2 regions of the Pseudoselenomonas caprae genome follow, and region 1 is predicted to be linked to the other one. Evidence: riboswitches for the same ligand, from Rfam matches in the RefSeq annotation. Region 1 holds a riboswitch; the other holds the start of a gene.
The links. A riboswitch is a leader RNA that binds a small molecule or an ion and turns the genes downstream of it on or off. The one in region 1 is predicted to bind thiamine pyrophosphate.

Region 1 (15,199 bases):
TACTCGAGCAGGAGCATATCATCTATCCGCAGGCTATCCAGCTTTACTGCGAGGGTCGGCTGCAGGTAGACGGACGTCAGGTACGGATTTTGGATTGAGTTTTTAGACAGAGGAGAATATATCCATGCAGATTAAACGCGCACTTATCAGCGTATCGAATAAAGACGGTGTTGTTGAGTTTGCCCGCCAGCTCCATGAGGCTGGTGTGGAAATCGTTTCGACGGGCGGTACGATGAAGGCCATCAAAGAGGCAGGCATCCCGGTCACCTATGTCAGCGATGTCACGGGTTTTCCGGAAATCATGGATGGCCGCGTGAAGACGCTGAATCCGTATATCCACGGCGGCATCCTGGCTGTTCGTGACAACGAAGAGCATGTCAAGCAGATGCAGGAGCATAAGATCACGGGCATCGACCTGGTAGCCGTCAATCTCTATCCCTTCAAGGAGACGATTGCCAAACCAAACGTCACGCTGGCGGAGGCCATCGAGAACATCGATATCGGCGGTCCGGCGATGGTCCGTGCGGCGGCGAAGAACTTCAAGTTCGTCACGATCGTGACGAATCCTGCCCGCTATGCGGAGATTGCCAAGCAGGTCAAGGAGAATGGCTGCGTCGATGACCGCACGCGCATGGAGCTTTCCCAGGAGGCTTTTGCCCATACGGCAGCCTATGATGCGATGATCAAAGAGTATCTTCTTGAGCAGCTGAAGAAATAAGAGGGGTAGACGATGAATATTCTTGTTATTGGTTCGGGTGGACGTGAGCATACGCTGGCCTGGAAGCTTTCCCAGTCGCCGAAGGCTGCGAAGCTCTATGCGATTCCGGGCAATCCGGGCATGGCTGAGGTGGCTGAGTGCGTGGAGGGGATTTCCATCACCGATAATGATGCCGTCGCCGACTTTGCCAAGGAAAAGCAGATCGATCTGGCTGTGGTCGGCCCTGAGGTCCCGCTGACCAATGGCCTTGTCGATGCGCTGAATGCAGCGGGCATCAAGGCTTTTGGTCCGACGAAACTGGCGGCAGAGATTGAAGGCTCGAAGGCGTTTTCGAAAGGCCTGATGAAAAAATATAATATCCCGACGGCAAAATATGAGGTATTCACGGATGCCGATGCGGCCCGCGCCTATATCGAGCAGGAAGGGGCGCCGATTGTCATCAAGGCCGACGGCCTTGCCGCAGGCAAGGGTGTTATCGTTGCCATGACGAAAGAGGAGGCCCTGGCAGCCATTGTTGACATCATGGAGGACCAGGAATTCGGTACGGCGGGCAGCCGTGTCGTCATCGAGGAGTTCATGGAGGGCGAGGAAGCCTCGCTGCTCTGCTTCACCGATGGCAAGACCATCTGCCCGATGATCAGCTCCCAGGACCACAAGCGTGCCTACGATGGCGACAAGGGCCCGAATACCGGCGGCATGGGCACCTATGCACCAGCACCGGTCATGACGAAGGCCATGGTGGAGAAGGCATATGAGACGATCCTCGTGCCGACCATCAAGGCCATGGAGCAGGAGGGGCGTCTTTATAAGGGCTGCCTCTATGCCGGCCTTATGATCACGGCTGAAGGGCCGAAGGTCGTCGAGTTCAATGCGCGCTTTGGCGATCCGGAGACCCAGGTTGTCCTGCCGCTCTTGGAAAGCGATCTGGTCGATATCATGCTGGCCTGTGCCGATGGCACCCTGGCCGGGCAGGACATCCAGTGGAGCGATGGTGCAGCTGTCTGCGTGGTCATGGCATCGGGGGGCTATCCGAAATCCTACCAGAAGGGCTTTGCCATTGCAGGCCTGGCGGAGGCCAAGGCCGCTGGTACGGAAGTATTCCATGCCGGTACGGCGGAGAAAGACGGCCAGATTGTCACGGCGGGCGGCCGCGTGCTCGGCGTCGTCGCCAAGGCTGATGATGTCAAGACGGCTGTGGATAAGGCGTATGCTGGTGTCAGGGAGATTTCCTTCCAGGATGCGTTCTACCGCAATGACATCGCGCACCGCGCGCTAGAACGCCTGTGAGATCTCATATCGCCAATAAGTGCAGCTGTGTCTGTTTGTGTATACTTTTGACTGGCTGTTTACAACTTGACATTTGTCTATTATAATTATCCATATAGACGTCAACGGTGGACGCTCTGAAGTTGTCGGTGGACAACAACAGGGCGTTTTCTGTGTCTTAGGCAATCCTTGATGATGTTGTTTTGCGTGTTGTACGGATGGAGGGCTTATGGATCTGACAAAATTGATGGCAGATATCAATGACTTCGTTTGGGGGCCGGTGATGCTGACGCTTTTGGTCGGCACAGGCGTATTTTTGACGGTTCGGTTGAAATTCCTGCCATGGCGCAATCTCGGCTATGCAGTCCGGATGATATTCCGGCAGAAAAAAGAACATGAAGGGGACATTTCACCGTTCCAGTCGCTTATGACGGCGCTTTCGGCGACCGTCGGAACCGGTAATATCGTCGGCGTGGCGACGGCTATGGTCCTGGGGGGTCCCGGTGCACTCGTCTGGATGTGGATCAGTGCGGCGTTCGGCTTGTCGACAAAGTATGCAGAATCGGTGCTGGCGGTCAAATATCGTGAGACCAACAGCGTGGGTGAGATGGCTGGCGGCCCGATGTATGCGATGAAGAATGGCTTCAAGAACAAGTATATCGGCCGTGGACTGGCGGGCTTGTTTGCCTTCTTTGTCGTGGTGTCGTCCTTTGGTATCGGCAATATGACCCAGGCCAATTCGATTTCGGCGGCGCTCTTGACGAGCTTTGACGTACCAGCCTGGCTGACTGGCCTGGTGGTAGCCGTGCTGGCTCTGTCGGTGCTGCTCCGTGGCATCCATAGCATCGGCAAGGTATCGAGCGTGGTCGTGCCAGCGATGGCGGGCTTCTATTTTGTGGTGGCACTCATTGTCATTGTGGTGAATTTTGAAGCAGTGCCGGCTGGCGTGGCGGAGATGTTCCGCATGGCGTTCTCCTTCGATTCGGTGGCCGGTGGTGTTGGCGGCGGCATCGTTGCCTCGATGCTGACCTCGATGCGCTGGGGTGTGGCCCGCGGCGTATTCTCGAATGAGGCTGGCCTGGGCTCGGCACCAATCGCGGCGGCTGCTGCCCGGACGGACCACGCGTCCCGCCAAGGCTATGTCAATATGACGGGAACATTTTTTGATACGATGATTGTCTGTATGCTGACGGGCCTGGTCATCGCTTCGTCGGGCATGCTCGGGACGGTCGATCCTGCGACGGGCAAGATGGTATCGGGCGCCCAGCTGACGATACTGGCGTTCAGCTCGGTGTTCGGTGAGTATGCCAAGCTGATCGTCTCGGTGGCACTCGCATTGTTTGCTTTTTCAACGATTCTGGGCTGGGAATACTATGGCGAAAAGGCGCTGGAATATCTCGTCAGCAACCGCAAGGCAATCATGGGGTATCGTGTGCTGTTCAGCTTGGTGACCTTTGTGGGAGCAACGACAGCGTTGGAAGTTGTCTGGAATTTTTCGGATACGATGAATGGCCTTATGGCGATTCCGAACCTTATCTGCTTGTTATGGCTGAGCCGCGATATCGCGGAAGAATGTTTTGACTTCCAGGCAACAGTGATCGAGCGTGAAAAACAGGGAGAAGATGCTGATTGCCAGAAGGTGTAGTAAATGAATCAGGCAATGCTTAGATGACATGGAGGGACTGTCGCTGCGGCGGCAGTCTTTTTTGGTGGGTACAGCAAAGTGTGCAGGATTTAGTATTGACAAAATTGCGCAAAAGAGTATACCTAAAAGAGAATAGTAAAAGGAGCTGAGGTTTCAATGAAGTTGCATTTGGTAAAAGAGTTAGGGGTATCCCTTGGGGCTGCCTTGCTGGTCATGGGGGTGCCTTGGACGGCAATGGCCGGAGAAGCACAGGATGTGCAGCCTGCTGAGCGGGTGGTGCCGTCTGAGTATCATGGCTACATGTGGCGGATCGATTCCAAAAACAAGGATATGCTGCCAAGGAATTTCCGTATGGCAGATGGGGCGTTTCGGAAAAAAATATCGGCAGACAAAGCCGGGAAAGGGGTTATTGCGTCACCTTCGCGGCAGGGACTGGAACAGCTGGCTATATCGGGCAGTGCAGAATTTTCGGCAGGCGAATTCAAGGCATTGCAGCAGACTTTGCAGCAGAAAACACATGGTCCCATCTATGTGATAGATTTACGGCAGGAATCGCATGGATTATTCAATGGCGATGCAGTCAGCTGGTATGGAAAGCGCGATTGGGGCAATGTAGGCAAATCCCGGCAGGATGCCTTGACAGATGAAGCACAGCGGTTGCAGGATGCGAAGGGGAAAATACTCTTGCTGGCGCAGCTGGATAAAAAGAAAAAGCCGCTTCATCCACAGTTTGCGAAGATAACAGTTGTCATGAGTGAGCAGCAGCTGGTAGAAGGCGCAGGCTGGCATTATCTGCGGCTGACGGATACGGATCATGTATGGCCGGCAGCAGAAAATATAGAGCGGTTTATTGACTTTACCTGTAAGTTGCCCAGGGATGCTTGGCTTCATTTCCATTGCCAGGCAGGGATGGGGCGTACTACTGCCTATATGGCTATGTACGATATGATGAAAAATCCTGAGGTGCCACTGGAAGATATCTTATCGCGGCAGTATCTTCTGGGTGGTGCATATGTGGCACATGTGTCGCTGAAACCGGCATCAAATGATTGGAAGCAGACCTATTACCGGCAGAAGGCTGGGATGATCAAAAAGTTCTATGCATATGTGCAGGAAGCCCATAAGACGGGGTTTGCTTTGAAATGGTCGCAATGGCTCAAAGATCATGGCGATGACGCAGGTAAATAAAAAAGACAGCAACCGAAGTTGCTGTCTTGATGATTCAAATGGTCGGGATGACAGGATTCGAACCTGCGGCCTCTTCGTCCCGAACGAAGCGCGCTACCAAACTGTGCCACATCCCGTGAGTACATGAAATATTATACGCAGAATAACGGGGACTGTCAACACCTTTTTTATATTTTTTTTACTTTTTAGCGATAAAAAGTAATGGTTGCATAAATTGAGTGTATTTGCTACACTATTAGCATCAATTGTATATTTTTATTCACTAGGGGCGCAGACTTGTTCTGCTGAGAGACTTATGTCGACCCTTGGAACCTGTTGGGTTAATACCTGCGTAGGGAAGTGAGAGGCAAAGAATACCGCTTAGCTCTATGCTAGGCGGTTTTTTATTTTAGGAGGTAATGATATGGCAACGCAGATGCAGATGGCACGGGAAGGCAAGATCACGGAGGAAATGAAACAAGTGGCAGCTGATGAAAAACTCCTGCCAGAGGAGATTCGTGCCAAGGTAGCTAAAGGTGTAGTGGCAATCCCGTGTAATATCAACCATAGGGGGCTTCAGCCGCGCGGTGTGGGCGAAGGTCTCCGGGTAAAGGTCAATGCCAATATTGGCACGTCGAGTACCTATCCGGATGTAGCACCAGAGCTTGAGAAGCTCAAAGAAGCCGTCAAATGCGGAGCAGATGCGGTTATGGATCTTTCGACAGGCAATAATATAGATCAGTCCAGAAAGGAGATTATCGCTCATTCGCCGGTCATGGTTGGTACGGTTCCCCTCTATCAGGCAACGGTACGGGCAATCAAAGCGCATGGCGCAGTAGTAGAGATGACCGAAGAGGATATCCTGGAGACTATTGAGCGGCAGGCAAAAGATGGTGCGGACTTCATGACGCTTCACTGCGGGGTGACGCTAACGGCAGTAGAACGCATGCGCAAACAGGGACGTATCATGGATATTGTCAGCCGTGGCGGTTCGTTTATTGCTGGCTGGATGCTTCATAACGAGCGGGAGAATCCGCTATACGAGCATTTTGATGCGATTCTTGACATTTGTGAAAAATACGATGTGACCTTGAGCCTGGGGGATGGCATGCGTCCCGGCTGTACGGCTGATGCCACCGACCGTGGCCAGCTGACTGAGCTGATTACGTTAGGCGAGCTTGTGGATCGCGCTTGGCGTCGTGGGGTACAGGTCATGGTCGAGGGGCCGGGACATGTTCCCTATGATCAGATTGCTGCGAATATGAAATTGGAAAAACGTCTGTGCCGCAACGCACCGTTTTATGTTTTGGGGCCGCTCGTGACCGATATCGCACCAGGCTATGACCATATTACGGCGGCAATCGGTGGTACGCTGGCAGCCGTAAGCGGTGCGGATTTCCTCTGCTATGTGACGCCGGCTGAGCATCTGGCGCTGCCGACTATTGAAGATGTCCATACCGGCGTGATTACCTCACGGATTGCGGCTCACGCAGCGGATATGGTGCGCGGAGTTCCGGGGGCGGTGGAATGGGACCGCAAGATGGCAGAAGCCCGCAAGATTCTTGACTGGGAGGAACAGTTGAAGCTGTCTATCGATCCGGAGCTTGCACGCAAAAAGCGAGGCGCACGCAACAAAGCAGGCGAGGAGGCCTGCTCGATGTGCGGGGATTACTGTGCGGTGAAGATCATCAGCAAGTACTTTGACAAACCGCAATGTCCCTGTGAGGATTGATGACGGAACAATTGAAAAAATTCAGTCTAAAAGCAGGAATCATCCGGCAAAATCCCGAATATAGCTATATAGAATAAAACAAACTCGTTAGGAGGTTTTGTTATGGGGAAAATCAAAAAAATCCTAGTGCCGGTTGATGGTTCCGTCAATGGCTGCAAAGCTGTCGATGAGGCGATTTTCTTTGCCGAGAAATGCCAGGCGGATCTGGACTTCGTCTATGTAGCCAGCAATATCAATAAGGATATCCCGAGCCATATCGTCTTCGATCGCATCTGGGAGAAGATTCCCGATGATATCAAGGCCGCGAAGCATGTTGAGACGGGCAATATCCCGAAGGCTATCATCCGTGTGGCCGGTCAGGAGCACAGCGACATGATCATCATGGGCAGCCGTGGCCTGGGCCTCTTCAAGGGCGCGCTGATTGGCAGTGTCAGCCAGAAGGTCATTGAGGAGTCGCCGATTCCGGTAATGGTCATCAAATAAAGTGTTGTGGCAGCTGCCAGTGGATTCCCGCTGGCAGCTTTTGTTCTTGTGTTTGCAACAGGGAAGGTGTTCAGCATGCAAGTCAAAGATATCATGACCAAAAACGTTATCACTGTAAAACCTGAAGCAACGATCCGTGAGCTGGCCGAACTGCTCGTGACGAAGAAGATCTCTGGTGTCCCTGTCGTGGATGAGACGGGCAAGGTCTGCGGCATCGTCAGCGAAGGCGATCTCATGCGCAAGGAGATCGCCCCGGAGATGCCCGACGAGCTCTGCATCCTGGGAGCGGTGATCTATTACAATGGCCTGCAGGAGTACCGCGATGCTTTCCGCAAGTTCTCCGCGTTGACCGCCGAGCAGATCATGACGGAGGAGGTCATTGCGGTCAAGGCCGAAGATGAGGTCAGCAAGATTGCCAAGCTCATGCATGACAAGCATATCAAGCGCTTGCCGGTGCTCGATGATGCCGGTGCACTGATCGGCATTGTCAGCCGTACGGACATCGTCAAGATGCTGCTCTGAATTTCCGGCAAGAAAAAGGAACTGCCTGCAAGAGACAGTTCCTTTTATTTTTGTGTTTCGGTGGGTTTCTTGGCGAGCCAGCGCGATTCACGCTGGAGTTTTTTCTGCAGCAGCCGGTTTTCGTAGATGTCCTCGATGACCAGCTTGCAGATGACGATGAAGGGCACAGCCAGGAACATGCCGGTGGCGCCGAGCAGCTCGCCGCCGAGGATGATGCCGAGGATGATGGCGATGGGGTGCAGGTTCAGCGACTTGCCGATCAAGGTCGGGTAGACGAGGTTGTGGTTGATCTGGGTGAGCAGCAGGTAAAAGCCAGCGGTCTGCAGGGCGATGAAGGGCTCGACGGTGGCAGTCAGCAGTGTGCCGAAGGCTGAGGCGACCGTCGGGCCGAGCACTGGAATGAACTCCGCGATGCCGGATACCATGGCGAAGACCGAAGCATAGGGCAGATCGCGCACGGTGAAATAGAGGAAGACAATGATGCCGGTGATGAGGCAGATGACAAGCTGGCTGCAGATGTAGGTGCGCAACGCGCCCAAGATGTTGTTGAACAGCTTGAGCACGCGGTCGGTATCACGCTGCGGGAAGCGCGTGACCAGATACTGCTTGATCTCCTCGCCGTCCTTCAGCAGGTAGAAGGTCACGAACAGGATGATGACGAAATCGATGACCTTGCTGAACAGCGAAAGCAGCAGCTGCAGCGAAGACCGGAGGGCTGTGATGCCGGTGGATTTGATTTCGCCCCAGACATTGCCGAGCTCATTGTGCAGGAATTCGGACTCCTGCAAGAGCGGCAGGTTCTGGAATTTTTCCGTGATCTGCGGGAAATCCGTGATGAAGCGGGAGAAGGTCGGCACGAAGCTGCTGGAGACGAGGCCGAGCAGCACAAAGCCAAGGCCGACGAAGGCCGCGAGTACAAGGCCGGCGGCCAGCGCCCGCGGCAGTCTGCGGTTCAGCTGGTTGACGGCTGGCAGCAAGAGCAGCTGCAGCAGCAGGGACAAAAAGATGATGAAGGCCAGCTGCGGCATGAACCAGAAGGCTGACAGCAGCAGCGTGAAGAAAAGCCCCAGCAGGATGGATGTGCGGTAAGCGCGTAGATGCATAAATGCTCCTTTGTGTGAATCGTGTGGAAAGAATCGTGTTATCTATCATTATAGCAAACCAGGTCAAAAAGAAAAGCCTCCGGCAACGGAGGCGGGAAAGGTTCATTTGATGGCGTTGAGACGTTCGGCCAAGGTGCTGGCGCTTTCGTCGCCGCTGACACAGGTCATGATGGGCTGGGCCCCGAGCATGACGGTGTTGCCATCCACATAGGCCCGGCGCTTGTCGTGGCCGTTATGGTAGGCTGCCGCCAGGTTGCCCATGACGAAGTAGGAGCGCTCGCGTGCGCTCATGCCGCCAGCCGCAGCCGGGGTCGTGAAATCCTTGGTGTTGATGCGGATGAGCCCGTCTTTGTTCGTGACATGGTTACCGCTGTAAGACGAGAGCTTTTTGACGTAAGCGTCGCGGCGGTCGTCATCGGCGGGATGGTCGGAGAGGAATTCCTGCACAGCGGAGGCCTTGCTCTTGGAAAGGTCGAGGACGCGCTGCCAGACGGCAGCTGTCGCGCCGGGGTTGTAATTGGTATGGGTGATGTAGTCGAAGGCCAGGGCATCGGCTTCGTTTTCCATCGGCTTGGTGATGTGGCGGTTGTTGATGACCTGGGCGACAAGAGCGCCGGCCTGGGAACCCGTGGCGGCGCCAAGGATCTGCATGTTGAGCGAGTTGCGGGCACCTTTGACCGGGTGATCCTTCTGCCCGTGTCCGAGCTCATGGGCCAGGACGACGGCAATCTCGTCTTCGTTGGTCAGCACGTTGTAGAGCCCCGTGTTGACACTGAGGTTGTGGCCAATCGTGCAGAAGGCGTTGAAGCCCTTCTGGTTGTTGATGAAGTAATTGTAGGGCTTGTTGTATACGGAAGAATCGACGGCGCCGATTCCTGCCGTGAGGTTGGTCATGATGCGATCGAGCTGCTGGTTGAGCGCCCAGTCCTCATTCACGCCGTATTGTTTTTTCATCTCGCGGAAGTATTCCTGACGTCCTTCCTCGGAGTCATTGTACTTGCGCAGGAGAGCATCGAGCTGCGAATGGGCGGCAACACCGCCGACGATTGCGCCGAGGATGCTGGAGGTACCGGCTTCTGCGGCCGGAGCTGGGACTGTGCCGAAGGATAGCGGGAAGGCCAGCAGGCTGGCGGCAATTGTTCCCGTAATCAGCTTGCGCAATTTCGTAGATTTCATGTATAATTCCTCCTGTAGATGTTTGTTATCCTTTGCTATTATTATAACGGATTTTTGTCGGGAAAGGTTAAGGGATTTGTGAGAATTAATAGAAATTTAACTTGCGGATGACAGGCATCGGTTAGGTGTGAACAAGGAGGCGGGTTTCATGGAAGAAAAAGCTTGGCGTACCCTGCGGCTGACCATAAACGGGTTGGGGCATATGGTGCGATATAATCAGGAAACGATCGATAATCTGTTCCTGCCGTTTCTGCGGCGGATGTCGAAGCTGCAGCGGGAGAAAGGGACGCGCATTGTCGTATATCTGGTGGCGCCACCGGGGACCGGCAAGTCGACGCTGGCCCTGCTGCTGGAAAAACTATCGCTGACGGACTCGAACCTCGTGCCGGTGCAGGCGCTGGGCCTCGATGGCTTCCATTACCATGCGGATTATATCCGCACGCATACGGTGGAGCGTGATGGCAAGCAGGTGCCGATGAGCATGGTCAAGGGCTGCCCGGAGACCTTCGATGTGGAGCATCTGCTGGACAAGCTGCAGACGCTCCATGCGGAGGAATGCCGCTGGCCGATCTATGACCGCACGACACACGATGTAGTCGAGGAGGTCGTGAAGGTCCGCCGGCCCATCGTCCTGCTGGAGGGCAATTGGCTGCTGCTCGGTGATGACCGCTGGCTTACGGTGCGCAATTACGCGGATTATTCGCTGTTTGTCGGCGCTGAACCGCAGGATCTCAAGGAGCGTCTCATCCAGCGCAAGATGATGGGCGGCAAGAGCCGCGAAGAGGCAGAGATCTTCTACCGGAACAGCGACCGCGTCAACGTCGAGCGCGTGCTGAAGAAATCATGGCCTGCCGATGAGACTTGGCAGATGCTGTCAGACGGGGACTACCAGCTGCGCGGCAAGATGATGCCGAACCGCATGGTCAATCGTGAGGTGCTCTGGAAAAAGCCCGACGTGACCATCGACAACAGCCTGCTCAGCGGCATCAACCGGCGGATCAGTGCCGAGAAAGGCGATGTCGGTGCTCTCTACAAGAACGGCTATGCCGAGGGGCTTTCCCATGCCCGCAGAGCCATCTTGCGCAAGCTGTATCAGGATGGGACGATGAGCAGCAAGGCCATCATGGAGACCTTTGACCTCACCGACGAAGAACTGCAGCAGATTCTCAAATGAAAAGAGCCTGACGGCCATCGATAGGCCGTCAGGCCCTTGCTGTCAACGGGTCTTGCTCGAAAAGAGATAGACGAGGATGGTGAGGACGATGCCGCCGACACCCCACATCCAGCCCTTGTCATACCAGGCATAGGCCGTGGCAGCGAGGCAGAAGAGTACCGCAAACATGGTCTGCTTGGCATTTTCCTTGCGATAGGCAAAGGTCTTGTAGTCGACACCGGTCAGCCGTTCAAAGCATTCCGGGCAGATGACCTTGCGCTGGCCGTCTTCGGCCGTATGGACGAGCGCGTCCTTTTCCTCAAGGTCGCGGCTGCATTCTGAACATTTCAGCATATATGGATTCCTCCCGTTGAATTCTTGCGTATCCGCACATATTTTTAATTTTACCGCATCCGCCGTGATTTGACTAGGATTTCTTGACACTGTACAGGAAAAACATTAAAATAGTAGGGTATAGTTATGTATAAACTATCCGAGAATCTATCCTGCATAAAAGCAAATAAAAACAAGAGGGGGTGAGTATTATCGTTATCGAAATAGTAGCGGTAATAGTTGCAGCTATCATCGGTGCCGGCTTTGGCTATGCTGCCCGTAAACGTACGGCAGAAGCGCAGATCGGCTCCGCTGAAGAAGAAGCAAGACGCATTGTAGCAGACGCGGAAGAAAAAGGCGAAACCAAGAAGAAAGAGGCCCTGCTGGAGGCGAAGGAGGATATCCATCGTCTGCGCCAGGAACTCGATCGCGATACGAAGGAGCGCCGCAGCGAGATTCAGCGCCAGGAGCGCCGTGTGGTGCAGAAGGAAGAGAATCTTGACCGCAAGCTCGATTCCATCGAAAAGAAGGAAGAGGCACTGGCCCGCAAGGAGTCGCGCCTTGACAAGAGCCAGCAGGCTGTGGATGAGATGCATGAGAAGCAGAAAACAGAACTCGAACGCATCTCGAGCCTGACGGCAGAGGAAGCGCGGACGATGCTCATGGCAGAGGCTGAGGAAGAACTCAAGCATGAGAAAGCCATGAAGATCAAGGAATATGAGCAGCAGATGAAGGATGAGTGCGACAAGAAAGCACAGGACATCCTGAGTCAGGCCATCCAGCGCTGCGCGGCCGACCATGTCGCAGAGACAACGGTATCGGTTGTCGCACTGCCGAACGATGAGATGAAAGGCCGCATCATCGGCCGTGAGGGCCGTAACATCCGTACATTGGAGACGATGACGGGCGTTGACCTCATCATCGATGATACGCCGGAGGCTGTTATCCTGTCGGGCTTTGATCCGGTGCGCCGCGAGGTGGCCCGCATTGCCCTGGAGAAACTGATCCAGGATGGCCGCATCCATCCGGCCCGCATCGAGGAGATGGTCGAGAAGGCCAAACGCGAAGTCGACCAGCGCATCAAAGAGGCTGGTGAGCAGGCTACGTTTGATACGGGCGTCCACGGCATCCATCCGGAACTCGTGAAGATGCTCGGCCGCCTGCGCTATCGCACGAGCTATGGGCAGAACGTCCTCAATCATTCGATCGAGGTTGCCCATCTGGCTGGTGTCATGGCGTCGGAGCTGGGTTGTGATGTCACGCTGGCCAAGCGTGGCGGCCTGCTGCACGATATCGGCAAGGCCATCGACCGTGAGGTTGAGGGCTCGCACACGACGATCGGTGCAGATCTGGCACACAAATTCCGTGAGTCCAAGGATGTCATCAACTGCATTGCTTCGCATCATGGGGATGTCGAGGCAACGAGTGTTGAGGCTGTCCTCGTCGCTGCAGCCGATGCTGTATCGGCTGCCAGACCTGGGGCACGCCGTGAGAGCCTTGAGTCGTATCTCAAGCGCCTCAAACGTCTCGAGGAGATTGCAGAGTCCTACGATGGTGTTGAGCGTTGCTTCGCCATCCAGGCTGGCCGTGAGATCCGTGTCATGGTCAAGCCGGACAAGGTGGATGATGCTGAGGCAGCTGCTTTGGCACATGATATCGTCAAGAAGATCGAGGACGAGCTCGAATATCCGGGCCAGATCAAGGCTACGGTTATCCGTGAGACGCGCGTCGTCGACTATGCGAAATAAGCAAGAAACAAAAGATCTGGGGATGCAGGGCTTGGCTCTGCATCCCCATTCTACCTATAAGAGGACAGACTATGTTCAGATTCAAGGATTTGATGAAACAGGCGGTGGGAAAGCAGCCGAATGACAAGACAGGCATACAGCTGCTGGCTTCTATCCTCGTCTGTTACCCCGAGATCGAGTCGGTCACCTACGAGCCAGAGAATACGGAAATGGTCATGGATTTCATCATCGAGGGCAAGGCGGACAAGCAGGAATTGGAGCCCTTTGTCAAATTGCTCGATGACAGCCTGCAGGCTTATCATGAGCTGGATTCGGGCAGCCAGGTATGGATGGCTGCAGAGGCCGAGAGCTTCGGCAACCTGATGACCGTCCACATCCATCGCCAGCTGGTGACTCTGACACGCGGAGAGCTCACACTGATCGCCGCGTTGTTCCGGGAGACCTTTGGCAGCAGGCTGAGACGGGACAAGCACTCGCTCGACCAGCTGGAGCCGGAATTTGCCGATGCCCAGAGTGCCGTTCTCGACCAGCTGCTGGATCAGCATCAGATATACAAGATCCGCGAGCAGCTGATCGGGATCCGCGACCGGGATCGGGTGGTAGTATATAACCGCTGAGGTATCAGCGGGAGGAGGAAGTACAATCGTGCGAGTAATGTTGACAGGTGATGTCGTCGGCCGTCCGGGCCGCAAGGCATTCCAGTTGTATACGCCGAAGCTCCGTCAGGAGAAGGGCATCGATGTGGTTATCGTCAATGGTGAGAATTCCGCTGGTGGCAAGGGCTTTTCCCGCAAGTCGCTCGACGAGCTCTACCATGCGGGAGCCGACATCGTCACGTCGGGCAACCATGTATGGGACAAGAAGGATGTGTTGGAGTTCATCGACCAGGAGCCTTTCCTGATCCGTCCGGCAAATTATCCGGAGGGGACGCCGGGCAAGGGCTGGTGCGTCTATCCGTTCAAGGCCAAGAATATCGGTGTCATCAATCTTTCGGGCCGGGCCTTCATGCCAGCGCTTGACTGCCCGTTCCAGAAGGTGGAGGATATCCTGCATGAGATTCGGCGGGAGTGTGACATCATATTCCTGGATTTCCATGCGGAGACAACCTCGGAGAAAATGGCGATGGGGTGGTATCTCGATGGGCGTGTCAATGGCGTCGTCGGTACGCATACGCATATACAGACGGCTGATGCCCGCATCCTGCCCCAGGGCACTGCCTATATCACCGACCTCGGGATGACGGGGCCGTGGAACTCGGTGCTCGGCGTCAAGACCGACATCATCCTGCGCAAGTTCACGACGGCCATGCCCTGCCGGTTCGATCTCGAAGAGAGCGGTCCGCAGGTCTATTCGGCCGTGATTGTCGACATCGATGATGCGACGAACCGGACGACGGGGATCGAGCGTATTTTCATTACCGAGGAGTAAGCTGAAAATACTTTAGTTTGTAGAAAAAAGAAGGACTTTGCAGTCTTTTGCCGAATACTCTTCCTAGTGACAGTAAGTTTTGACTACAGGATATACACAATTTGTTGATGTAGTGTTTTTGTTGAGAGGACGTGCTGAACATGGAAATTCTAAAGGTATCTGCAAAGTCGAATCCGAACTCAGTGGCAGGCGCTTTAGCTGGCGTGCTGCGGGAAAGCGGCAGCGCTGAAATGCAGGCAATCGGTGCCGGAGCGCTGAACCAGGCGGTCAAGGCTGTGGCCATTGCCCGTGGATTCGTAGCGCCGCATGGAATCGACCTCATTTGCATTCCGGCCTTCACGGATATCAAGATCGACGGGGAAGAACGTACCGCTATCAAACTGATCGTCGAGCCGCGCTGAGTATAGAGTATAGGAGTGGATCCGAATGCCAAGTGATTTGCATATGCATACGACTTTTTCGGATGGCAAGCTGACACCGGAAGAGCTCGTAGCAGCCGCAAAAGCAGCCGGCCTTACCTATATGGCCATCACGGACCATGATACGGTGGAAGGCATCGTCGATTTATATGAGAACGGTCATTATCCGGCCCGCGGGATAAATATCATCCCCGGGATCGAGTTCAGTGCGCATCATCCGACCAAGGAAATCCATATACTGGGTTACAACGTCGATATCTACTATCGGGGGCTGGCGGACAAGCTTAACGATGTGACAGAAGGACG
Region 2 (15,199 bases), on a different contig from region 1:
GGCAACCTTTCCTGCCTCATTCAAAAAAATACATGTATCATAGCCATTCCGCAGGGCCTCTCTCTGTCCCATCCGACTATTGATATAGTTAGCTCCACACTTTATCCGCGGAGATAAGGTATTGTCACTGATTCTGCGCCAGGAGGCAACACAACAATTGAGGCCCTGTTTATTGTATTCCGCACTGGTATTTCCTCTTGGAATCGGTGCTACAAACATCTCCACAGGACCATCGCTTCCCCACGAACCGAAACCATCCACAAACAACGTCTGCCGGACAGAAACATTTTCCGTGTACTCATTGGCACGTACCACATCAACTAGCGCCTTTTCAAAATCCTCTTTCGTGTATTTGCAATCCAGCTGTAATAGCTTTGCAGATTTTGCCAACCGTTTATAATGGTCAGCCAACCTAAATGCATATAATTGTTGCTGTGTTTCATTCCAGTAACATGGAATCCCCTCGAACACATTCAAGCCAAACTGCGAGGTCGGTGCCAAGACATTTATCTTGGCATCATTTACATTCAGTATTTCCTGCTTAAACCATATATATCTGTTCGCTACATCCGTTTTCATATCTCTGCCTCCACATATCATCCTTCATCATCTGGTAAATGCGCCAAACGAATGATTTCTGCTTCCTCACGTGCAGCTGCTTCACTATCAGTCAATGTCTCATCACATTTACTTTCGTAGATATCCTGACTCTTCACGACCTTCAATACAGTTGCTATCATCAGCCAGCAATCGTACAGGACTCCATATTTTCTGAAATTATCTATATATTGATTGTCATAGACGACTTTCTCTTCCCAAGAAATATCATTCCTGCCTTTTACCTGAGCCAACCCTGTCAGACCAGCCTTCATGACAAAGCGCCGTTTATATTTACGGTTTAGTGTGTCAAAATCGCCCAGTTCATATGTAACACAAGGCCTTGGACCAACTAATGACATATCGCCAAGAAAAATATTAAATAGTTGCGGCAACTCATCGATACTGCTATTCCGCAGTTTCCTGCCTATTCGGGTAACGCGCGGATCATTTTCATAGTTAAAAAGGCCAGATCCCATTTTCTCTGCATTTACCACCATCGATCGGTATTTATACATATTGAAAATACGTCCATCCTTTGTACGGCGTCCTTGCTTAAAGAGTACCGGCCCATCAGAATCTGACTTTATGGCCACAGCTACCACTATCCATACAGGTATCAGCAATAATATTGCCAGTCCAGATATGAAAATATCGAGTATCCTTTTCAAGCATAAATTTAGTATCTGCATAACCATCCCTTAAAAGTTGAACGTATGAAATATATCATCAAAGGTTTCGCCACGCTTGACAACCTCCGGTGACTCACTAGTAATATCTAATACTGGAAAATTCGGCAGGATGAATGGTGGCTTCATAACCAATGAATATGACCCACAATTGCTTATCACTACAGCATCTCCTACAGCCAACTCACCATTATAATTCCGATATAGAACATCTCCTTCTATGCAGGTAAAGCCTACAATATCCATATTGCTATAATGCGTCTGATTCTCTCCCATCGATATAATTGCCAAAGGAGGATTAACCCCTGCCATACTGATATTCTTTTGACTGCCTAGCACTGTAGCGATATTCTTCCCCCGTATATTCTTAATGGTTTTCACTGTGCCGACAAATTTCATGCAATCGCCAACCAGTGCTGATCCAGGTTCAATAACTAATTCCGGCTTACAATCTTTTTCTCGATAATAATCTGCGAAAAATGGAGCTACAGCATTGGCATAGTCTTGATATGATGGTATTTTCCCTGCAAACTGTGCTTTCAGCGAATCTTCCATCTTGCCATATAATCCGCCACCGATATCAATGCGCTGCGGCTTTAATTCATATTTAGCAATGATAGCAAGCATTCCTTTGGCTCTAGACGGCCAATATTCAAGCGACCGCTTGGCAAAATGACACTGCAAGGAAACGAATTCCAGATTGTCAATCTGTTTTATCGCTTCTATGGCTCTTATAAACTCATCACTATCTGCATCAAAACCAAAACGTGAAAGTACCTTGTCACCTACATCGAAATTACACCGCAGACCTACACGTAATTTCTTATCCGGGACTTGAGCAGCAATAGCGATAATTTCTTCCATTTCATACCAGGAATCAATATTTACCTCTACTCCCATTTTTATGTACTTTTCTAAATGTGCTCTGCTTTTTATAGGGCCATTCCAAATGATATTCTCCGGTGCTACGCCTATTTTCAAGGCTAACTCCAGTTCCATTTCCGAAACAACTTCTGCATATCCAGCATAATCAGCAACAATTTTGCATAACTTAGGCGTATAATTTGTCTTGTAGGAATAAGCAATATTAACCTTAGGATAAATAGATGAAAAAGCTGCTTTTAATTCCTGGTAATTGTTCTTAAAAGCTACCGAATCCAGCAGATAAAATGCATCACCATATTCTTTTCTTAGTCTTCTAAGTGTTGTTCCTGTCAATTCCATTATTTAGCCCCTGCCTTCATCTCTGTTATCCTGCGAACAATTTTCACCACAGATTGACGATTTCGTTCAAAGTCCTCCTGTGATTGCTTATCAAGCTGCATCTCGTAGTCCCTTAGCATTTTCATATTTTGCGCAAACACATCATCTATTTCCTCTATCGTGGAATATTGCTGAGCATTACAAAAACTTCGCGACAAAATGGCTCGTGTCGATCCCAGCCTATAATGCTCTTGAATGATTTTCTCTGCGGGGAGTTCGCCACACCCCAAGCGAGCAATACCACCAAAGCCATAGGGAATTTGAGATTTGCTTATTCTTTTACAGATAGACTCCACAGTTCCATTGGCCAATAACTCAAACATGAAGTCAAGTTTATAGCTCAAATGCAAATCATTCAGACCAATATGGATTTCATCGATACCGCCCAACGCTAATACAGCATCAAGGCATTCAACAGCTTCTTTCGTTTCCAGCAAAAGAACCGTTTTACATCTTTTGTTTACTATGTCCAGGAACTTCTGCACATCCTCTACAGATTTCCACATGGGAAGCATGATTAAATCTGCGCCTGCAGCAATCACAGCATTGATTTCTTTTTCAGATCCAGCATTCAACGGATTTACACGCACCAGCATTTCCGATTTGTTCAAAAATGGCACAATTTTTTCTATATCTTCTATAGAATGATGAGATTTTACCGAATCTATATGGCCTTGCCGTTCTTCTTTGCCTAAGGTTTCTAAATCCACCCAAACTCTATCTACGCCATATTTTTGTGCAATAACCGCCACCTGGGGGTTATTGGTTATATACATTAACTTCAATCCCATCGCTATCATCCTCAGTTTTCTTGTAATTGCTTGCTTTTATATGTCGGTATCATATGTTTTAGGGTAGCCAGAATTACTTGCTTATCCGTAGTTTCTCGGAGAACACACAGACTTTCGGATAACTCCTCTTCATCTAACGGCTGAATCTTTGCCTTGAAGATTTTCTTATGCTTGGTGCTAGTCGTACCTTCTTCACTGGTTAATAGTTCCTCATAAAGCTTTTCCCCTGGACGTAGCCCCGTGTAAACGATATTGATATCTTTGCCTGGGGTAAGTCCGTGCAGCCTTATAAGGTCCTCTGCCATATCTTTAATCTTCACGGGTTCGCCCATATCAAAGAGAAATACCTCTCCCCCTTCAGCCTGACTACCAGCCTGCAAGACCAGTTGTACCGCCTCGGGAATAGTCATAAAGTATCTGGTCATTTCCTTGTGGGTGACCGTTACCGGGCCACCTTGTGCAATCTGCTTTTCAAAGAGTGGCACCACACTGCCGCGGCTGCCTAGTACATTGCCAAATCTTACCGTTACGAATTTCGTCTTGCTGTGCTGGTTGATTTCCTGCAATACTAGTTCTGCTGTACGCTTCGTTGCTCCCATAACGCTGGTCGGATTTACTGCCTTATCGGTAGAAATCAGCACAAAAATCTCAGCATGATTCTGATCTGCCAGCTCTGCCACATTCTGCGTACCAAAGACATTGTTGCGGATTGCCTCATCCGGCTGGATTTCCATCAACGGAACGTGCTTGTGAGCGGCTGCATGGAACACAACCTGAGGCTTGAAGCGCTGAAAAATCCTTGCCATGCGCTCCCTATCTGTGATATTGGCAATCACCGTACGATAATTTTGTTCAGGAAATTTCCGTATCAACTCTTGATGAATCTCATAAATGCTGTTTTCCCCACGTCCCAAGAGAATTATTTCTTTGGCTCCTACCCGACTGATCTGACGGGATATCTCTGAACCAATACTTCCACCCGCACCAGTGATGAGGACAGTTTTGCCAGCTATATAGTTGGTGATTTTCTCAAAATCCAACTTGATAGGATCACGACGCAGCAGGTCTTCAAGGCTTATTTCCCGCATTTCCCCCATATCGAGCTCACCATTGACCATGCTGTAGATACCTGGCATGATACAAACTTGAGCCCCTGTGGAGCGGCAAGCATTATCGATATGACGAATCGTAGCGCCATCCGCAGACGGAATCGCAATAACGATTCTGTCGACGGCCTTCACCCTTACGATAGACGCCAGCTCATCTACAGTGCCCAATATGGGGAAACCTGCCAAACGACCATTTTGCTTCTTCGCATCATCATCGATAAACCCTACAATGTTGGTAGTCGCCGCACTATTCTGCTCGAGTTCCCGCACTAACATCGCACCAGCATCACCAGCCCCTACAATCAGAAGATTTTTACGGTCTCCCTTCAATTCCGTGACAAGATCTAGATTGACCTTGAACATCAAGCGGCTAGCACCAATCCCTCCCAGTGTCAATATCCAGGTAATGATAGGGATACTGCGCGGCATATACGTTCCTGTCAGCACAACGATGATAAAAATCAAAGCCTGCGATAAAGAAACCGCACCGATAAGAGCTACCAAATCCCGCATACGTGCATAATGCCAGATTCGATGGTACATCCCATAAAAATACGAAATCACCAAACAGATAGGCACCATCCAGAAAATACACCCCTGTATGGATGCGAGCTCCCTAGCCGGCAGCGTTCCTTCAAACCGTAGCATAACAGCCAATATCGGCGCTATTGCAAAAATAATTGCATCAATCAATATTAATTTGAACTTGTCACGAATACGCTGTAAAAAATCCATTTCTTAGCCCTCTATCAATCTGCTCTTCGCTTATCCTCCATATTACTGAGTGCGTATTCACAGCACTGCCGTACCAGATTATTCACCGACACCTTTTCACGGTCAGCTACTTTAGCCAACTCCTCCAGCAATGGTGCTGGTAAACGAAACGTCTTATTTACCATTTCTTCAGACTGCTTTACTTCAAACACTATTTTCTTCCCCTCGTACTCTGCATAAAAAGTTGCATTTTGTTTCCTATATTTACATCATGTTTCACATTGCAACTCTTATTATATGTTTCATTACGAATCAAGTCAACGTTTTGCATTTCATTATGGCACAAAAACGTTTTTTTCATAAAAGTTTTCATATAATAGTAGGTAGATTTCTGAATAAGGTCGTGATGAATATCAATAAACATCTGCTGGAATGGCGCGAATTGCACGATTTGAAACAACAGCAGGTTGCCGATGCGATTGGCGTCAGCCGTTCTACCTATGCAAACTACGAGGCCTGCAAGCGTTCACCGGACATCGAGACGCTGACAAAGCTGGCCGATTTCTACGGCATATCGCTTGATGCACTGGTCGGTCACAAAACGAAACAGTCCGACGAAGCATCGCTACCACCACTGGCCAGACGGATGCTGCAGAGTTTCGACAAACTCTCCAAGCGGATGCAGGAACGCTATATCGCTCATATGGCATTGGATGTGGAGATTGAAACTGTAACGGACGTGCCGAAAATTTTATACGATACTGTGGCCGAGAAAAACACAAAAAAATAGGCATTCCGATTCATTAAAAATCGAAATGCCTATTTTTTCTTTCAAACGAACTTAATATAGTGTAAAATATACGATGTATTTGTAACCATTGTATTGCACAGTAAAACACTTAACTGTATACAGGAGGATATCACAATGCAAACACTTGGATTCATTGGCATGGGCAATATGGCGCAGGCGCTGGCTGAAGGTTTTATCAAGGCAGGGGCTATCGATAAAGCGAAGGTCTTTGCTTTTGCACCGAATCAGGAGAAGCTGCAGAAGAACAGCACGCGCATCGGCTTTACGCCGTGCGCGACGCTGGCTGACCTTGCTGCCGCAGCTGATACGCTCGTCATGGCCTGCAAGCCGTATCAGATCGAATCCGTACTTGCCGATCTCGGCAATAAGCTCGATGGCAAGGCGCTGATTTCGATTGCTGCCGGCTGGGATTACGCCAAGTATCAGCAGCATCTAAAGACCGCAACGCGCCTGCAATTCGTCATGCCGAATACCCCCGCCATGGTTGGCGAGGGGGTGCTATTGTTTGAGGAAACAAATTCGCTAGACGCTGGCGAGCGTGCCGAAATCATGCAGCTTTTTGCCGCCGTCGGGCTTGTCCAGGAACTGCCGAGTTCGCTTATGGGCATTGGCGGCACGGTCACGGGCTGCGGCCCGGCTTTTGTCGACCTCATGATCGAGGCCTATGGCGATGCGGCAGTAAAATACGGCATGAAACGCGCTGATGCCTATCGGCTGATTTCCCAGATGATTCTCGGCTCGGCTAAATTGCAGCTCGCCACCGGCGAGCACCCGGGCGTACTCAAGGATAACGTCTGCTCCCCAGCCGGCACCACCATCCGCGGCGTCACGGCACTGGAGGAAAACGGCTTCCGCAATGCCTGTATAAAATCTGTTGAGGCTATTATGGAGCGCTGAAAATATTCGCATACAGAAAAAACCGCAGGGTAACCACTCCCTACGGTTTTTTCGCATAGCTTTATTCGAATCATTTAGCTGGTTTTAGTATATCAATTTTACACAAAAAGTCAAGCTATGCTATAATATCGTTGCCGTGTGTACCTTTCTCCCAGAAAAAAGAGAAAGGAGGCATAGACTTGTTCGAATCATTTATAGTCTCTGTCCTGGCAGGCGTAACCAGCTACTACATCTGCAAATGGCTGGATAAGAGACTCTAATACGCATGGCAGCCTCAGTGCCGAAGAGAATTAACCAACTCTTCTCATGCACTGAAGGGGTTGTGACAAAATGCGAAAGCATTTTGTCACAACCCCTTTTTTATTTCTTCCTTTGTCCGTAGTAGGCATTCGGGCCGTGCTTACGCAGGAAGTGCTTGTCGAGCAGGGCCTGCGGCATGGGGTCGCGGTCGCCGGTGAGCATTTGCGTGTGGAAGGCCATCATGGCGACTTCTTCAAGCACGACGGCATTGTGGACGGCATTCATGCAGTCCGTTCCCCAGCAGAACGGGCCGTGATTCTTGACGAGAACAGCAGGCACATAGTCGGGATTGATGCCGTACTTCTTGAAGCGTTCTACCGCGACAACACCGGTATTATACTCGTACTCGCCCTGGATTTCTTCCTCGGTCATATCACGGGTGCACGGAATCTCGCCATAGAAATAGTCGCCCTGCGTCGTGCCATAGGCGCGCACGCCCTGTCCTGCCTGAGCAAAGATTGTCGCCCAGCGCGAATGGGTATGCACGACACCGCCGATATGGGGAAATTCCTTATAAAAGATACGATGGGTCTCGGTATCCGAGGAAGGATTGAGCTCCCCTTCGACCTTGTTGCCTTCAAGGTCAACGACAACCATATCCGCAGGTTTCAGCACATCGTACTCCACGCCTGACGGCTTGATGACGAACAGGCCTTTCTCACGGTCGATGCCTGAGACATTGCCCCAGGTAAAGGTAATCAGATGATGCTTTGGCAGCAGCATATTGGCTTCATAGACTTTTTGTTTGAGTTCTTCAAGCATTATATTTCCTCCCCGTTCATTCCGTCAGCTCGTAGCGCGCGATTTCATTGGTCTCGCGGTTCGCGCCGATGATGATATCCTTGCCTTCATAGATATAGTGTAGCACATTCGCTGCGCCGCGGCCACGGTCGAGCTCCTGAGCTTCATAGCCATCTTTCCCATAGGTAAAGGCCAGCAGCAGCCGATCGCCCTTGCGGCTGCGCAGAGAAAATGGTCCTTGCCTTGATAGTGTAGCATGGCCAGCGAATAGCATTTCTCAGCTTGGCCACAAGGGCTATAGCCTTCTGCATGATTTCGAGGCTGCGGTCCTGTTTCTGCCTATCGGGGCATCCCAGCGGGAATTTGCGATGGCCGCTCAGGCAAATGGAGCGGAAGGGCCCCCCTGTCGCGCGCATGGCAGCGCGCACTGCGTCAATCTCGCCATCGGTCATATCGAGCCGCGCCAGTTTCGCATCGGTCATACCCGAAGCACATGCAGCGATAACTTTCAATTTAGCCATTTTGAAGCACTCCTTTATCGTTATAAAAAAGATTGTCTACGGTTAATCAATGACGACCTGATCGACAGGCACGCCCTGTTTCTTAGCAAGGATTTCCTTATATTTGTCAAAATCCTCGGCAATGACGAAGTAGGTATCCTTGTTGCGCTGGTAGAGGATCTGTGGAATAGCCAGCAGCAGGATGACTACCGCTGCTACACCGACGTACTGCAGATTCTCCATGATGACGCCGATGAATGGCCAGACTGCATCCCAGTCGAAGTTGCCATGCCAGCCACCGAAGTTGCCCGTCGTGAAGTGATAAGCGGCAAATGGACTTCATCATCAGTAGCTGCCAATACCACAAAGATGCGGGCATCTTTTTCCGGGTCATCCGGATCGAAGCTTACGGGCTTTTCCGTCTTCATGAAACACATAGCCGTGCCATTTACGCCGCGCCCGCGCTCTGCATGCGGGATGCAGATATCCGGAGCGATAACGATGTAGGGCCCAAGCTCTTCGACTTTCTCGATAATGATTTCCGGATATTCCTTTTCGATGGTACTATCAGCCAAAAGTGGCGCACAAGCTGCCCGGACGGCGTCCCGCCAGTCAGCAAAACCTTCATGGAACGAATAGTGCTTAGTCTCGACAAATTCTTTAAATATGGTAGTCCTCTCTCTTCCTTACAGGCAGGAACGGAACGGAATGCAATGCGGACGAAATAAAAAACCTCCGCGCCAACGGCGTGGAGGTCATCGAGATAAACGAAATTCTTTAAGACTTGGCTGCGGAATGCTTTTCCGCAGCTTTTTTGTCTTTGTGTTCCTTATTCCATTGTTGTTCGTATTTCTTTTTGGCATCTGCCTTTTCTTTTTGCACTGTCTTATAGTCTTTTTCACTGACAGACTGCAAATATTCTTCGGGAATCACACGGAAAGCCTTCGGCTGCAGCCGATAGAATTCCTGATAATTGGCCAGGGCATCAGCCTGCTGGCCAAGCTCCTCATAGATCTGCGCACGCATAAACCAGACATACGGATTCGCCTTATCGATAGCTTCAGCCTGTGCTAAATCAGCCAGTGACGCCTCCGTATTTCCCATCATATGATAGACATCCGCCCGGTTCAGATAGTTATAGACATTCTTGCTATCCATAGTTACGGCTTTGTCTAAATCTTGAAGTCCCGCTGTAAAATCTCCGGCAACGGCCCGGGCGCGGCCGCGGATCGCATGATTTTCCGCTTCATTCTCGGGATTATGCGCAGCAAAGACGCGGCGCATCTGGAACAACGCACGCTCGCCCTGCCCATAGTCGCTATACATATCACCATTTTCCCGCATTTTCTTGACAAACTTGGCACTAGCAGCCAGCACTGCTTCGCGCTCACTCTGCAGCACCTGTTGTCTTGCCTGTGCCGAAGCTTTCATCTTCGTACGGGCACCGCTCGTCTTCTCTCCGTCATAGGCCGTTGTCACGAGCGCCTGCAGGCGCGCACCAGCACGCTCCGTGCGCAGGAATTTCTGCAGGGCCTGATTGACACGCGTATCTGGCAGACATGTCACCGTGCCATCGCCATCTGCGCGGAAATTCCAGCCAGCTGGCGAATCATAGTCATGAAAGGCCTTGGCAATCGCCCCAGCCACGAAATAAGCATTTTCCAAAGTATTATCATAATCACCATCCCAATCAACGCTCAACAGTTTTTCGCCATCGATATAGATGTCCTTACGGTCTTTGACCGTCACATGACCGCAGCCATAATCGGTCATCATCTGTGCCAGCTTCTGCTCGCGTTTATCCGTATCGGGATGGTCGTTATAGTTTTCCTGCTCCTTGAGTTTCGGGTCAGGGTCCTGGTATTCGAGGACATTCTGCGTCTCATAGGTCAGATAGCGGGCCATGCGGGCCATGGCCGCTGCGCCGCCGCCCGGATTGAATCCGGCACTCGTCATGATATAGAAGCCGCCTGCATCGGCATCGTACTCCGTCGGCAAGGTCACGTTCTTGGCTATCGAATAATTGGCCAGCGCATTGAGCTTGTTCCAATCTGCCACGCCCGTATCCATATTCAGGAAAGCCATGCCATAGTACTGAGCCACGGCTTTGGCGTAGTTATGCGCGCTATGCTGCTCGATGCCATGCGTCATCTCATGGGCCAACACTGCGGCGAGCTCATCGGGCTCCAGGTTCAAGCCGCGCACGAGTGCCTTGTTGACGCTCACATAGTTCGTGGGATAGCAGGCCGCATTGAAATCCCTGCTGTTGTTGACCGTCCAGCAGAACGGCAGGCTATTGGCCTTCAATACATAGTCGCCCTGCTCCACCAGCTGGCGCATGACACTGTCGACCACCTGCACATCGTTGCGGTTGGGGTCGATGCCATTCTGCTGGATATCCTGCCGCTGGCTCTGGATCTGCGCCTGAGCATCATTGCCGAGCGCAAGGATACTCGACAGGCTCGACTGATAAGCTCCGAGCACCCCGAGAGCCTGTGCGGCAATGGCCCAGGCATCTGCCGCCTCAGCCTTCGGCAACGGCGTGAGCCATGTGCCAGCCATCATGACACCCGACAGGACCATAGCCGTCAGGCAACGTTTCCAGCGCTTGGTATAACGCAAGGAAATCACCTCATCTCTTTTGGAATCTATCCTTATTTTAGCACAGGCGGCTTGAAAAAATCGTGAGAACGCGAAAAAACTTTTACTTTTTGTCTTTTCCGTAACCTGAGTTACATACTCTTTTCATAATGACCGATTATAATAAACTTGTCGATGAGAGATATACCTGGTAATCCCCCAGGGGTACGATCTCATTGGCGTCCCTAAACAAGAAGGTTTTAATCCCACCCTTCTTGCTTCCCATTTCTCAAATTTTTTATCATCCCTTCCCAGGAAGCCCGTGAAGTACAATCCCACTTCACGGGCTTCCTCTTTTTATGCCCCTCTGCTTATTTTCATTATTGCTGAATAATTATCTTAATTTTCATACTATGCCTAAATAGAATCGAACCAATCAGCCTGGGCTATTGAAAAAATACTGAATTTTATTTATGATAGAAATATAATAAATTGTAATAACAATTTGTGGAAATCATTCTATTGCTTCATATCATAAAAGGAGGCGCATGTATCTTGGACAAGATGAGTAAAGAAGCACTTGCCGTCAAGCGGGCCGAGCAGGCCTTTGACCGCAAGCGCCGGACTATCGGCCTGTTCGGCGGACCCATCCTCGCACTCTTGGTCTTTCTGACCCCGATTGCAGGACTGACCGTACCAGCCCATAAGCTGCTGGCAATCATGGTACTCGTGGCTATATGGTGGATCACAGAGCCCGTACCCATTCCGGTCACCTCGCTCATCGGACCGACATTGGCGGTCGTGACTGGCGTCGTGCCAGTCGGCACTGCGTTTGCCGCCTTTGCGAACCCGATGATCTTCCTGTTCATGGGCGGATTCATCCTGGCCAAGGCCATGATGACCCATGGCCTCGACAAGCGCTTCGCCTATTGGCTGCTCTCGCGCTCCTGGGTCGGCTCGAACCCCAAGCGTATCTTCCTGGCCGTCGGCCTTGCCGCCGCGCTCTGCTCAGGCTGGGTCAGCAACACGGCTACGGCAGCCATGATGTTCCCGATCTGCTTGGGCCTTTTGACCTCCATCAAGGAGATGTTTGCCGCCAATGGCCGTGAGATCGACCTGCACGAATACAAATACGCTACGGGCCTCATGCTGATGACAGCCTACTCTTGCTCGATTGGCGGCGTATTGACGCCTATCGGCACACCGCCGAACCTCATCATGCTCGGTTTCCTTGACCAAATGTGTGACATCCATATATCATTCTTTGAGTGGATGACCTGGGGCTTCATCGCGATGGTCGTCTATTTCGTCATTGCGGCCTTCGTACTGTCGCGCATGTTCCCGGCTGATGTCGAGCGCATCGATGGCGCGGATACCTTCATCAAGAACAAACTTGCCGAGCTTGGCGGCTGGACACTCGCACAGAAGAACACATTATTCTGCTTTATCGTGGCCGTTACCCTCTGGGTAACGCCGGGCATCCTCTCGATTTCCCTTGGCAGCACCGATCCGACACTCAAGATGTACAACAGGCTGTTCCCGGAAGCCGTCGCTGCCATGGCCGGTGCTCTTATCCTGTTTGTCCTGCCGGTCAACTTCGAAAAGCGCCAGTTCACACTCAAATGGCAGGAGGCCATGGAAGGTATCGAATGGGGCACGCTGATCCTGTTCGGCGGTGGTCTGGCCATGGGGGGCATGATGTACAAGACCGGCCTTTCGCAGTGGGTCGGTGACCTCATCGTCAGCTCGATGGGCGGTGCTCCGTCACAGGTTGGCATGGTCGCAATCTTCTCCGTCATGGCCTTGCTGCTCTCTGAGCTCACGAGCCATACAGCAGCTACGAACATGATTGGCCCACTGGCCATCACAGCAGCCGTATCGGCTGGCCTTAGCCCGGTTCCGGTATCGGTCGGCATTGCGCTGGCGGCATCACTCGGTTTCATGCTGCCAGTATCGACACCGCCCAATGCCATTGTCTATGCATCGGGCTATATCCCCATCACTAAGATGATCCACACAGGTGTCATCATCGACGTCGTCGGCATCGCCTGTGTCACGATTCCGCTGGTTATCTACTTCGTCAGCTGGGTCGTCGGCTAAAAGCCTGCCTTGACAAAAATCCCCGCGCGGCGTAAAGTAGAGGCAAAACGATACACGGGAGCCTGCAGACAGGCTGAGAGGAAGTTATGCACTTCGACCGCACCTGATTTGGATAATGCCAACGTAGGAAAGTATGCAAAAAGATTCACAGGGACTATCCGAAATGGATAGTCCCTGTTTTTGTTGCCCCAAAGGAGGAATATCGATGTCACTAAGTCTCTGCCAGAACAACATCACCAAAGCCTGTGCGTTACGTAAGGCCCTGCCCCTCTATGCCATCACTGACCGGCGCTGGCTGGGCGATAAGCCCCTTGCCCAGGCGGTAAAAGAAGCCCTGCTGGGCGGTGTTACCATGATCCAGCTGCGCGAAAAAAATCTGGACACGGACTGCTTCCTGCAGGAGGCCCAGAGAATCAAAGCACTATGCCATGCTTTTAACGTCCCCTTTATCGTCAACGACAATATCGGCATAGCTCTGGCCTGTGATGCCGACGGCGTACATATTGGCCAGCAGGACATGGCGGTAAAAGAAGCCCGCGCACTGCTAGGCCCGAATAAGATTTTAGGCGTTTCCGCCAAAACCACCGCCCAAGCCTTAGCAGCCGAAAACGACGGCGCCGACTACTTAGGCGTGGGGGCCGTCTTTCCCACCGATTCCAAGGCTAATGCCAGCGAAATAAGCCACAACGAACTGCAACGGATCTGTGCCGCCGTCTCTATTCCCGTAGTGGCCATCGGCGGTATAAATGAAAAAAATATCTCTAAGCTGCAGCATAGCAGCATATCCGGCGCTGCGGTCATCTCCGCCATCTTTGCCGCCCCGGATATACGAGCAGCAGCCACCCGGCTCCGCCAGCGTCTTTCCGCTCTCCTCACCAAAACTGCCTTGACCATTGCCGGCAGCGATGCCAGCGGCGGCGCTGGTATCCAGGCTGATCTGAAAACCATGTTGGCCTGCGGCGTCTACGGCATGAGCGCCATCACCGCCCTGACGGCCCAAAACACCACCGGAGTAGCTGGTGTATCCCCCTCTACTCCAGATTTTCTGTCCGCGCAGCTGGACAGCATCTTTGACGATATCTTCCCCGACGCCGTGAAAACCGGCATGGTCTTTTCCACCCCCCTTATCGCTGTGATTGCCGGCCGGCTCCGCCATTATCAAGCCAAAAACATCGTGGTGGACCCGGTTATGATTGCCACCAGCGGTGCCCATCTATTGTCCACAGATGCGATTACCGCCTTAAAGGAACAATTATTCCCTCTAGCGACGCTGATAACCCCGAACCTTAAGGAAACCGAAGCGCTGACCGGACTTTCGATCGCGAACAAGGCAGATATGGAAACAGCCGCCCGGAAACTCCAGGCGGCTTATGGTTGCAACGTACTATGCAAAGGCGGTCATCGCCCAACCGATGCCGATGATCTGCTCTATACAGCTGACGGCCCCTTATGGCTGCCCGGCCGACGCGTGGACAATCCCAACACGCATGGCACTGGCTGCACCCTGTCTGCGGCCATCGCAGCCCACTTAGCCAAGGGATACAGCCTGCCCCAGGCCGTACAGGCAGCCAAGGACTATCTAACGGGAGCCCTAACGGCCGGCCTCAATCTCGGCCATGGCGCTGGCCCTTTACATCATGGCTGGCAACTCTGTAAATTCCCTTGATATTTTCAGCTTATCCGATAATCTTGAAACGATTGGATGGTCCCGGCCTTGATGCCGTCAATCAGTTCACCGATTACCCGCGGATCAGAGTAATCAAGCGGCAGGAAGCAGGAGTCAGCCTTGTTATAATACTGGCGTACATCATTTTCCACCACCTGCAAATCCTGGCGGAACTTCAGCCGGCGCGCCTCGTAGTCACGCCCGGAACGGATATAGCCGCCACAAGTAACGATTCCCCAGAGGATGAAGAACAACGACCAGCCGACCTGCGGCATAAGACCTGCACCATAGAGCATCATATACACCACCACGGTAGCCAGGCAGCCGCCCAGCATCCAATGCATAAGCGATGGTGCCTGCCATTTCATCTGCATGAGCCAGAGATCTTCCATGACACCATATTTGCCACGGTTATGCAGGAAATACTCACGCAGCCGCTGC

Region 2: it holds a riboswitch for thiamine pyrophosphate, as region 1 does, so the genes downstream of both, thiD (bifunctional hydroxymethylpyrimidine kinase/phosphomethylpyrimidine kinase) here and thiC (phosphomethylpyrimidine synthase ThiC) in region 1, are expected to answer to the same signal.

Annotation. Positions count from the first base shown of each region.
Region 1 covers NZ_VTOZ01000003.1:97,537-112,735, forward strand. Annotated here, with positions in the region: gene purN (phosphoribosylglycinamide formyltransferase) at 1-98, shown strand, start outside; gene FZ041_RS02220 (IMP cyclohydrolase) at 125-718, shown strand; gene purD (phosphoribosylamine--glycine ligase) at 731-2,005, shown strand; gene FZ041_RS02230 (alanine/glycine:cation symporter family protein) at 2,214-3,629, shown strand; gene FZ041_RS02235 (protein-tyrosine phosphatase family protein) at 3,786-4,817, shown strand; tRNA gene FZ041_RS02240 (tRNA-Pro) at 4,857-4,933, opposite strand; TPP riboswitch at 5,072-5,172, shown strand; gene thiC (phosphomethylpyrimidine synthase ThiC) at 5,221-6,528, shown strand; gene FZ041_RS02250 (universal stress protein) at 6,631-7,011, shown strand; gene FZ041_RS02255 (CBS domain-containing protein) at 7,087-7,533, shown strand; gene FZ041_RS02260 (AI-2E family transporter) at 7,578-8,636, opposite strand; gene FZ041_RS02265 (M48 family metallopeptidase) at 8,739-9,812, opposite strand; gene FZ041_RS02270 (nucleoside/nucleotide kinase family protein) at 9,961-10,986, shown strand; gene FZ041_RS02275 (hypothetical protein) at 11,029-11,319, opposite strand; gene rny (ribonuclease Y) at 11,502-13,046, shown strand; gene FZ041_RS02285 (hypothetical protein) at 13,118-13,663, shown strand; gene FZ041_RS02290 (TIGR00282 family metallophosphoesterase) at 13,692-14,474, shown strand; gene FZ041_RS02295 (stage V sporulation protein S) at 14,615-14,875, shown strand; gene FZ041_RS02300 (phosphatase) at 14,901-15,199, shown strand, end outside.
Region 2 covers NZ_VTOZ01000010.1:19,478-34,676, forward strand. Annotated here, with positions in the region: gene FZ041_RS06130 (branched-chain amino acid transaminase) at 1-579, opposite strand, end outside; gene FZ041_RS06135 (sugar transferase) at 597-1,289, opposite strand; gene FZ041_RS06140 (alanine racemase) at 1,299-2,510, opposite strand; gene FZ041_RS06145 (aldolase/citrate lyase family protein) at 2,510-3,340, opposite strand; gene FZ041_RS06150 (polysaccharide biosynthesis protein) at 3,352-5,184, opposite strand; gene FZ041_RS14435 (hypothetical protein) at 5,199-5,375, opposite strand; gene FZ041_RS14440 (helix-turn-helix domain-containing protein) at 5,570-5,953, shown strand; gene proC (pyrroline-5-carboxylate reductase) at 6,089-6,871, shown strand; gene FZ041_RS06170 (L-ribulose-5-phosphate 4-epimerase) at 7,232-7,933, opposite strand; gene FZ041_RS06180 (hypothetical protein) at 8,077-8,433, opposite strand; gene FZ041_RS06185 (hypothetical protein) at 8,476-8,655, opposite strand; gene FZ041_RS06190 (PTS sugar transporter subunit IIA) at 8,628-9,080, opposite strand; gene FZ041_RS06195 (M48 family metalloprotease) at 9,190-11,043, opposite strand; gene FZ041_RS06200 (SLC13 family permease) at 11,557-13,092, shown strand; TPP riboswitch at 13,137-13,240, shown strand; gene thiD (bifunctional hydroxymethylpyrimidine kinase/phosphomethylpyrimidine kinase) at 13,298-14,758, shown strand; gene FZ041_RS06210 (hypothetical protein) at 14,764-15,199, opposite strand, start outside.